3 regions of the Foliimonas ilicis genome follow, and region 2 is predicted to be linked to each of the others. Evidence: predicted binding sites of a transcription regulator. Region 2 holds the regulator's gene; each other region holds the start of a gene.
The links. The regulator LexA, encoded in region 2, represses DNA repair genes until DNA is damaged. The targets are predictions, from matches to a motif close to TGTTCNNNNTGTGTTCNG.
Positions count from the first base shown of each region.

Region 1: the regulator LexA is predicted to act here: its motif matches at 1,809-1,826, upstream of recA (recombinase RecA).
Region 3: the regulator LexA is predicted to act here: its motif matches at 2,163-2,180, upstream of parE (DNA topoisomerase IV subunit B).

Region 1 covers NZ_JBDUUH010000007.1:199,037-202,314, reverse strand. Annotated here, with positions in the region: gene ABFT80_RS16845 (pseudouridine-5'-phosphate glycosidase) at 1-644, opposite strand, end outside; gene ABFT80_RS16840 (carbohydrate kinase family protein) at 634-1,605, opposite strand; gene recA (recombinase RecA) at 1,885-2,985, shown strand; gene alaS (alanine--tRNA ligase) at 3,169-3,278, shown strand, end outside.
Region 2 covers NZ_JBDUUH010000002.1:35,266-38,543, reverse strand. Annotated here, with positions in the region: gene ABFT80_RS05575 (ComEC/Rec2 family competence protein) at 1-987, shown strand, start outside; gene lexA (transcriptional repressor LexA) at 1,000-1,719, opposite strand; gene ABFT80_RS05565 (molybdopterin molybdotransferase MoeA) at 1,824-3,029, opposite strand; gene moaC (cyclic pyranopterin monophosphate synthase MoaC) at 3,029-3,278, opposite strand, start outside.
Region 3 covers NZ_JBDUUH010000007.1:126,443-129,720, reverse strand. Annotated here, with positions in the region: gene ABFT80_RS16430 (DUF2336 domain-containing protein) at 1-15, shown strand, start outside; gene parE (DNA topoisomerase IV subunit B) at 39-2,093, opposite strand; gene ABFT80_RS16420 (YoaK family protein) at 2,215-2,859, opposite strand; gene gcvP (aminomethyl-transferring glycine dehydrogenase) at 2,867-3,278, opposite strand, start outside.

The DNA of each region.
Region 1 (3,278 bases), on a different contig from region 2:
TTCGCGATCGCTTCTGCCGTATCGAGACGCAGGGGCGCAGCAAATGGCGAGCTGCGCGACCAGAAGGCGGGCACCACATCCGAACCGTAAGCAACGACCGGCACGCCGCGCGTTTCCAGAACTTCCAGCGTCTTTTCGATGTCTAGGATAGCTTTTGCGCCGGCTGAAACAACGATGACGGGCGTCTGCGACAATTCATCGAGATCGGCCGAGATGTCGAAGGTCTTTTCCGCGCCCTTGTGAACGCCGCCAATGCCGCCGGTCGCGAATACGCGTATGCCTGCGAGATGCGCTGCAATCATTGTTGCGGCGACAGTCGTGCCGCCGGTGCGCTTTTGCGAAACGGCGAACGCCAGATCTGCGCGCGAAAGCTTCATCGCGCCTTGCTCCTGCGCCAGCGCCTCGCGCTCTGCTTCGGAAAGGCCGATCTTGATACGGCCGCCCACGACCGCAATCGTTGCCGGGACCGCGCCTTCCTCGGCAATGATACGCTCTACATTGCCCGCCATCGTCGCATTGTCTGGGAACGGCATGCCATGCGTGATGATCGTGCTTTCCAGCGCAACAACTGGCTTTCCAGCCGCGAGCGCTTCGGCGACCGGCGCATGGATATCGATGAAGGGGCGGGCGGTTTCAGGCGTCATTGGTCTCTCCGAATTGCGCTTCCTCTTGCAGGCTCGCAGCCTCCGGTACAAGAGCCAGAACTGCTTCAAATGCCTGGCGTGACATTTTGGGTGCGGCAGAGCGATCTTCGAGCGCCAGCAGGCTTGCCGCCACGCCTTCGCGAAGTGCTGCGCGAAACGGCAGGCCGCGCATCAGGGCAGCACTTGTAGCGCCGGCCAGCGCGTCTCCGGCGCCTGTTACATCTTCAACAATGCGCGGCGCGGGCGGCGTAAGCGAAAACACGCCATCCGCATCAAACGCGATCATCGCGTCGGCGCCGGATGTGACGACGCCGCGTTTCAAGCCGCTTTCACGCAAGGCTTCCACAAGTTCGGCTGCGTCTGTCCCACTATAATGCGTCAGAGCTGCCGCCTCGCGCCCGTTCATGAAGAGGCAGGAAAGCCTGTCCAGAGCACCTGAAAAACGCACGATCTTGGCGGGCGATACGCCAATCGCGAAAACCGGCTTTTCTCCGGCAAGCGCTGTCAGCGCCTCCACCGCTTTGGCGGGAAGATTGGCATCGCACAGGATGGCGTCCGCCGCATCGACCGCCTCACGCAGCTTTGCGCGCCGCATCTGCTTGGGAAAAGCGAGGTCGTAGAGGCTCATATCGGCAAGTGCGGCGATCACATCGCCATTCTCGTCGAGCAGCGCCGTGTAAGAAGGTGTCGCCCGATCCAGAAAAACCACCGAGTGATCGGTGATTCCGGCTGCTTCGGCTGCCTTGGACACGGATTCTCCCGCAGAATCGCCGCCGCGAACCGAGATCAATGTGCCCCGCACTTCGCGCTGCACCGCGCAGCGCAGCGCATTGAAACCACCACCGCCGACATCTTCCATCATGGTGCCGGGGTTAGAAGCACCTGGAATATAGGCGCCCGAAACCTGTCCGCGCCGGTCGATATGCGCGCCGCCAACGGTCAGAAGAAGGGGAAGTGTCATGGCAAAATTCCGTGAACGAACACGCCGGACCTTACGTAGACTGACCCGGCCGGGCAACATGATTGAGCGAATCGGCTTTGTGGCGGAATTTGTGAGTATCCGCTTCGAAGCAGGTTTCGGGATTTATCGAGCGGTGCGAAGACAAAAATAGAACAAAATCGAATAATTGTTTATTTTCAATATCTTGAGTGCTATTGCAAAAATAGAACAAAATGGGTACAAAAGAAAAAGGTTTCCGGAGCTTACCGGACTTCATTGACGAGCAAGGGGTGATGTATCATGGCTCAGAATTCATTGCGGCTTGTAGAGGAAAAATCGGTGGACAAATCTAAGGCTCTGGATGCCGCGCTCTCGCAGATCGAGCGTGCTTTCGGCAAGGGCTCGATCATGCGGCTCGGCGCCAACGAAAAGATCGTCGAGATCGAAACGGTCCCGACCGGTTCGCTCGGGCTCGACATTGCTCTCGGCGTCGGTGGTTTGCCGCGTGGCCGTATCGTTGAAATTTACGGGCCTGAAAGCTCGGGCAAGACGACCCTTGCGCTGCACACGGTGGCAGAAGCGCAGAAAAAGGGCGGCATTTGCGCCTTCGTCGATGCGGAACATGCGCTGGACCCGGTTTATGGGCGCAAGCTCGGCGTCGATCTCGAAAACCTCCTGATCTCTCAGCCCGACACCGGCGAGCAGGCTCTGGAAATCTGCGACACGCTGGTTCGTTCCGGTGCGATTGATGTGCTGGTGGTCGATTCGGTTGCCGCACTCACACCGCGTGCTGAAATCGAAGGCGAGATGGGCGATTCGCTGCCGGGTCTTCAGGCTCGTCTGATGAGCCAGGCGCTGCGCAAGCTTACCGCTTCGATCTCTCGTTCGAATACGATGGTCATCTTCATCAACCAGATCCGCATGAAGATCGGCGTTATGTTCGGTTCGCCGGAAACGACTACCGGCGGGAACGCGCTGAAGTTCTATGCGTCGGTTCGTCTCGATATTCGCCGCATCGGTTCGGTCAAGGATCGCGACGAGGTCGTCGGCAACCAGACCCGCGTCAAGGTCGTGAAGAACAAGCTTGCGCCGCCCTTCAAGGTCGTCGAATTCGACATCATGTATGGCGAAGGCGTTTCCAAGACGGGCGAACTGGTCGACCTTGGCGTCAAAGCTGGTGTGGTCGAGAAGTCGGGCGCATGGTTCTCGTATAATTCGCAGCGTCTCGGGCAGGGCCGTGAAAATGCGAAGACCTTCCTCAAGGAAAATCCCGACACGGCGCGCGAGATCGAACTGGCGCTTCGTCAGAACGCCGGGCTTATAGCCGAGAAGTTCCTTGAAGAGGACCGCTCCGTAGATGAAGGCCCGAGTGAAGGTTTCGACGACGCGGCAAATCAGTAAATTTCACTGGTTTCCCTTTTCAAAGCCGCCGGTTTCGTCCGGCGGCTTTTTTCATGGCGCGGGCACTGAATTTCGATTCAGCGTTGTTGCGTGCTGTTTCTGGACAGGTTCGGGCGCTGACGTTAAAAGGCCATGTCCAATTTCCGCCTTTTTCGATGGCGGGCTTTTCACAAAGGCAATGACATGAGCGGCGTAAACGAAATCCGGTCGACTTTTCTCGACTATTTCCGCAAGAATGGCCACGAAGTCGTGCCATCGAGCCCGCTCGTTCCGCGTAACGATCCGACCCTCAT
Region 2 (3,278 bases):
AATCTTGCCGCAATGCCGTTCGTTTCTGCGATCGTTATGCCGTTCGGCGTCATTGCCGCCGTCGCAATGCCTTTCAATCTGGATGGGCCGTTCCTCTATATAATGGGGTGGGGACTGACCATGATGATTGAAATATCCGTCTGGTTTTCCGAACGCTCACCCATCGATGCTGTCGGCCTGATCCCGATATTCTCAGTGCTCGCGATTACTATTGCGCTTGTGTTCGCGACCATGATGACCACACGGATCAGACTTCTAGCGATACCGTTCGCCGTGGCCGGGGTCCTAACTCTGCCTGCTGCACAAACTCCCGATATTCTCATTTCAGAAGATGGACGTCTCGTCGGGGTGGTTCTGGAAAACGAACGCCTTGCCATCAATCGGGCAAAGCCAAACGCGTTTACGATCGACAATTGGAAACGCGCATTGAACGCTGAAAATCTGATGGCCCCGATTTCGAAGCAAAAGAATTCTACGGCTGAAGATCAAAGCTTGAAGAAGGATCCCCACTCCACCGCTTCGGATCGAGGTTCGAATGGCCTTGCGCAATTTGCAGGAAAACCATTCGACTGTTCGAATTCAGCCTGCGTGTCTACGCATCGGTCTGGAGCGCTTATTGCGCATGTTTCCGATTCCAAAGCGGCTCAACCGTTTTGCGAAAAGGCTGCTGTAATCGTGATTGAGGATGCGACCGCACAGTATCCGTGTAGCGACGACGGGCCGCTAATCGTTGGAAAGCGCGAGCTCGCACAATATGGAAGCGCAGCGATTTTCCTGGGTAAATCCTACGACGATCTTGTGGGCGAAACACCCAGACCAAGAGCGGTATTGCAGTTTGCTATCAGCAAACCCTATCGCCCATGGCATACGCAACGCGCATTTTCCCGTGAGGCGAGGGGATTGGCACCCTATCAACGCCCGGACAATTCAAAGAGAAGAAATCTATCGCCGGGTACGAAATCGTCACCCGGCAGCGTCATAGACTAGCTCTCGGAGCCGTCAGTAGCGCCGGATCAGGCCGACCAGCTTGCCCTGAACCTTGACACGATCAGGCCCAAAAATACGCGTTTCATAGGCGGGATTGGCAGCTTCCAGCGCGATGGATGCGCCCTTTTTGCGAAAACGCTTGAGCGTCGCTTCTTCCTCATCGACGAGAGCAACGACGATTTCACCCGGTTGAGCCGTATTCGCATTGCGAATGATGACCGTGTCGCCGTCGAAAATACCGGCTTCGATCATCGAGTCGCCCTTGACCTCAAGCGCATAATGCTCGCCGCCCATGATCATCTCCGGAGGCACGGAAATGGAATGAGTGCGGTGCTGTATCGCGTCGATCGGGACACCGGCGGCGATACGCCCCATGACAGGAATGGAGACTGCCGCGCTGGCGTCGTCGTCATTGCCGGCTTTGAAGGGCGACTTCGTTTCCGGCTTGCGGCCAAGGCTGCCTTCGATGACGCTGGGCGAAAACTTTCGAGGCGATGGAGCCAGACCCGGCGCAATTGAATCTGGCAGACGCAAAACTTCAAGCGCACGCGCCCTGTTCGGCAGGCGCCGGATGAAGCCGCGTTCCTCCAGGGCAGTAATCAGCCTGTGGATGCCGGACTTGGACGCAAGATCAAGCGCCTCTTTCATTTCATCGAAGGAAGGCGGGATACCCGATTCCTTGAGACGTTCATGAATGAACAGCAGGAGCTCATGTTGTTTGCGCGTCAGCATTCCCGGCCTCTCGGAATCATTAAAAACAAAACCAGAACAAACACTATCTGTTCCAGTTGTGTTCCGCAATATTTTAAATTTTAATGAATCTGTTGATGCTTTGTTCATCTCAACCGCGTCACACGGCAGGTGTCGCCACGTGATGAGGCCGGGGCATTCGGCGCGCGAATTATGAGTGCGTCCGCATCCGAAAATGTGCGGAGCATGGACGAATCCTGAATTTGGAAGGGTGTTGCCACTAAGCCTTCGCCGGTTTCGATCAGGCTGGCGCGCACATAATCCTGCCGATGATCGTTGGCAGCCATCGCCTCCCCAAGCCGCGCTTCCTCTATTACGGGGGCGTAGGGACGACCGCCAAGGCGCGACAGGAGGGGGACGAGAAAGAGGTGAGCACAAATGAGGCTCGCGACCGGGTTTCCGGGCAGGCCTATACAGCGCGTCTCTCCGACACGGCCAAACATCAACGGTTTGCCGGGGCGCATCGCGATACGCCAGAAATCCAGCCTCATGCCGTAATCAGTCAGGACATCGTGAACCAGATCGTGGTCGCCGACCGACGCGCCGCCGAGCGTGACGATGACGTCTGCCCTTGCATCGAGCGCTGCCTGTACGAGATCACCGATTGCGCCCTTTGTATCGCGCGCAATGCCGAGATCCATAACGCGGGCACCGGCGATCTGCGCAATCGCGCCGACGCCATAGGCATTCGATGCGATGATCTGGTCCGGTGCGGTTTCACTGCCGGGCGGCATGAGTTCGTCGCCGGTTGCGATAATGGCGACGAGCGGCTGCCGCACGACTTCAAGTCGCGGATGATTGCCGGCCGCTGCAAGCGACAGTGCAGCCGGGTCGAGTTGCCTGCCTGCTTCAAGAAGGACGTCGCCTTCGTTGAAATCCAGGCCGCGACGGCGAATGTGGCGTCCTGCGCCGACCGTCTCAGTGATTTCTATGGTGTCGGAACCCAGATCGCGGACATTTTCCTGAATGACGATCGTATCGGCACCTTCGGGAACCGGCGCGCCGGTGAATATGCGCACGGCTTCGCCTTGCCCGACATAGCCTTTGAACTGTTTGCCGGCTGGCGCGATTCCCTTCACCGTGAGGCGTGCCGGAATGCTTCCGACATCTGCCAGACGAACGGCATAGCCATCCATGGCGCTGGCATTGAAGGGCGGCTGCGTTCTGAGCGCCACCACAGGCTCGGCCAAAACGCGTCCCGCGCATTCGGAAAGCGGTACTGTTTCGGAGGCGATTGCTTTCGCGTCGCCAAGCAAACGTTCCAGGGCTTCATCGACAGGCAGCAGAGCCATTAGCGGGCAACCCCATAGTCGCCGGATTTGCCGCCTGACTTTTGGACCAGACGCAAATCTGAAATCACCATGCCTCGATCGATGGCCTTCGCCATGTCGTAGATGGTGAGGCACGCGACAGAGGCTGCGGTCAGCGCTTCCATCTCGACGCCGGTTTTTCCCGTAACGCGGGCAAGTGCAGTGACGCGCAAGCCGGGCAGGGCATGATCGGGTTCGATGTCCACGGACACTTTGGTCAGCAGCAGCGGG
Region 3 (3,278 bases), on a different contig from region 2:
ATTGCTGCTGCTTAGGGAGTTGTCGGTTTAGAAACCACCTAAATATCCAGCTCTTCCGCAAACTCGGCGCGTTCCTGGATGAAGCGGAAGCGGGCGTCGGCTTTGGTGCCCATGAGGGCATCGACGGCGCTCTTGGTGCCGTCCTCATCGACCAGAACCTCGACACGCAGCAGCGTGCGCTTTTTCGGGTCCATCGTCGTTTCCTTAAGCTGATTGGCCATCATTTCGCCAAGGCCCTTGAACCGCCCGATTTCGACCTTGCCGCGCCCGGTGAACTCGGTCTTGATCAACTCGTCCTTGTGCGCATCATCGCGCGCGTAAAGCGTCTTGCCGCCCTGGCTGATGCGGTAGAGCGGCGGGACGGCCAGATAGAGATGTCCGGCGCTGACGAGTTGCGGCATTTCCTGATAGAAAAAGGTGATCAGCAGCGATGCGATATGTGCGCCGTCGACGTCGGCGTCGGTCATGATGATCACGCGGTCGTAGCGCAAATCCTCGTCGCGATATTTCGAGCGCGTGCCGCAGCCAAGCGCCTGAATGAGATCGGAAATCTGCTGGTTGGCCGTCAGCTTGTCGTGACCGGCGCTCGCGACATTGAGGATCTTGCCGCGCAATGGCAGCACCGCCTGCTTGGCGCGGTCGCGCGCCTGCTTGGCCGAGCCGCCAGCGGAGTCACCCTCGACGATGAAGAGTTCGGCACCGGCCGCGGCGTTCTGCGTACAATCGGCCAATTTGCCCGGCAGGCGCAGCTTGCGAACTGCCGTCTTGCGCGAGACTTCTTTTTCCTGCCTGCGGCGAACACGCTCATCTGCGCGTGCAATAACCCATTCCAGAAGTTTTGAGGCTTCCTGCGGATTGTCCGCCAGCCAATGATCGAACGGATCGCGGATCGCGGTTTCCACGATGCGCATGGCCTCGACTGTCGCCAGCCTGTCCTTGGTCTGGCCGACGAATTCCGGCTCACGAATGAAGACCGAAAGCATGCCCGCTGCCGAAATCATCACGTCTTCGCTGGTAACGATGGCCGCGCGCTTGTTGCCGGTCAGTTCGGCATAGGCTTTCAGGCCGCGCGTCAAAACGTTGCGGAAGCCTGCCTCATGCGTTCCGCCTTCACCGGTCGGGATGGTGTTGCAGTAGGAGTTGATAAAGCCGTCGCCACCAAACCAAGTGACGGCCCATTCTAGCGAGCCGTGGCCGCCTTGCTTGTCGCTCTTGCCTGCGAAGATTTCGCGCGTGACCTGAAAATCACCGCCGAGCGAGGCCGCGAGATAATCCTTCAGGCCGCCAGGGAAATGCAGTTCGGCCTTGGCCGGGGTCGGGTCCTTGTCTTTGATCAGCAAGGGATCACATGACCAGCGGATCTGAACGCCGCCGAACAGATAGGCTTTTGAGCGCGCCATGCGGTAAAGCCGCGCCGGTTCGAATTTCGCATCCTTGCCGAAAATCTGCTCGTCGGGGTGAAAGCGAACCGTGGTGCCGCGGCGATTATGCACGTCACCCAGATGTTCCAGCCCGCCCTGCGGGACGCCGCGCGAAAAGCGCTGGCGGTAAAGCTTGCGGCCGCGCGCCACTTCGACAACGAGATCGTCGGACAGTGCGTTGACCACAGAAACGCCGACGCCGTGCAGGCCGCCGGAAGTCTCATAGACTTTCGAATCGAATTTGCCGCCCGCATGCAGCGTGGTCATGATGACTTCGAGCGCCGACTTGTCCTTGAATTTGGGATGCTGATCGACCGGAATGCCACGGCCATTGTCGGTAACGCTCAAATATCCGTCAGCACTGAGTTCGACATCAATGAAGGTCGCATGGCCCGCGACGGCTTCGTCCATCGAGTTGTCGATGACTTCCGCGAACAGATGATGCAGCGCCTTTTCGTCGGTGCCGCCGATATACATGCCGGGGCGGCGGCGCACGGGTTCCAGACCTTCCAGAACCTCGATGTCTGCCGCGCTATAGCCGTCGCTGGCGTCCTTGATTGTTTCTTTGACCGCTGTCTTGCGCGCAGCCTGAACCAACGGATCTGCCGGGCGCGCGGTTGCTCGCGGTGCGGTGGTTTCCAGTTTGCCGAAAAGGTCGTTGCTGTCGTCCATGAATACCGTATGCCTGGTGGCTCGAATCACTTGCAGAATGTGCCATTTTTATAGCTGCCGGGCGACAATTGTTCCTGTTTTATTCAGGTCCGGCATGCGTCGTTCGAGGCGAACGGGGGCGTTATACCCGGTTTTCTTCCATATCCCACCGTCCCACGACCGCGAATATGGAAAGAGCGGCGGCTGGCAGCCACAACACCATCAGCCCGAATTGTGAATAAAGTGCTGCACCGCAGACGGCGCCTGTCACCAGTCCGCTCCACAAAAGCAGGTAAGGCGCCCATGCCCATTTGTCGCCGCCGGTCAGCGCTTGTGCTGCGCGCTGGGCGAATTTGACCAGCGCACCCGTCATATAGGTGACGCCGACCGAAACTTCGCCGTCACGCTGGAAAATCGTGTTCATGGCGCCCATCGCCATCGGGGTCAGCAGGATCGCGGGCGTCTGCAATCCGAGTTGGGCCAGAAGGGCGGAAAGCGCGAGCAGGGCGGCGATGCCGAAAAGCAAATTTCTGGTGCGGTTGCGCTTCATCTGCGCGCCCGCAATGCTGCCTGCCATAACGCCGATAACGAACAGCGCGATGATGAGCGCGGGCAGGGCCGCATCTCCAACGCGGTCGGCGATGCTCACGGCCATCCGCGTCGAGTTTCCCGTCATGAACGAGACGAAATAGCCGCCAAGGTGAATGAAGCCCAGCGCATCGACGAAGCCTGCCGTGAAGGCGAGGCCCGTCGCGGCAAGCTTCGTGTGGCGGGAAAGTTGCTTCATGCGGTGGTTATTCTGCCGCGCCCAGATACTCCGTTACCGGCGGGCACGAACAGACCAGATTGCGGTCGCCGCCGACATTATCGATGCGCGAGACGGGCGGCCAGTATTTCGAGGTCTGGTCGCCGTTTCCGGCAGGGAAAGTAGCTTCGCGGCGCGAATAGGGATGTTTCCACTCGTCGGCCAGCGCTTCTGCGGAGGTGTGGGGCGCGTTGACCAGCGGATTGTCGTCCTTCGGCCATTCACCCTTCGCAACGCGCTCGGCTTCCTCGGCGATCGAAATCATCGCTTCGCAGAAGCGGTCAATCTCGTGCTTTGGCTCGGATTCGGTCGGCTCGACCATCAACGTGCCAGCGACCGGCCAGGACATGGTAGGTGCATGGAAGCCATAATCGATAAGGCGCTTGGCGACATCCTCGACC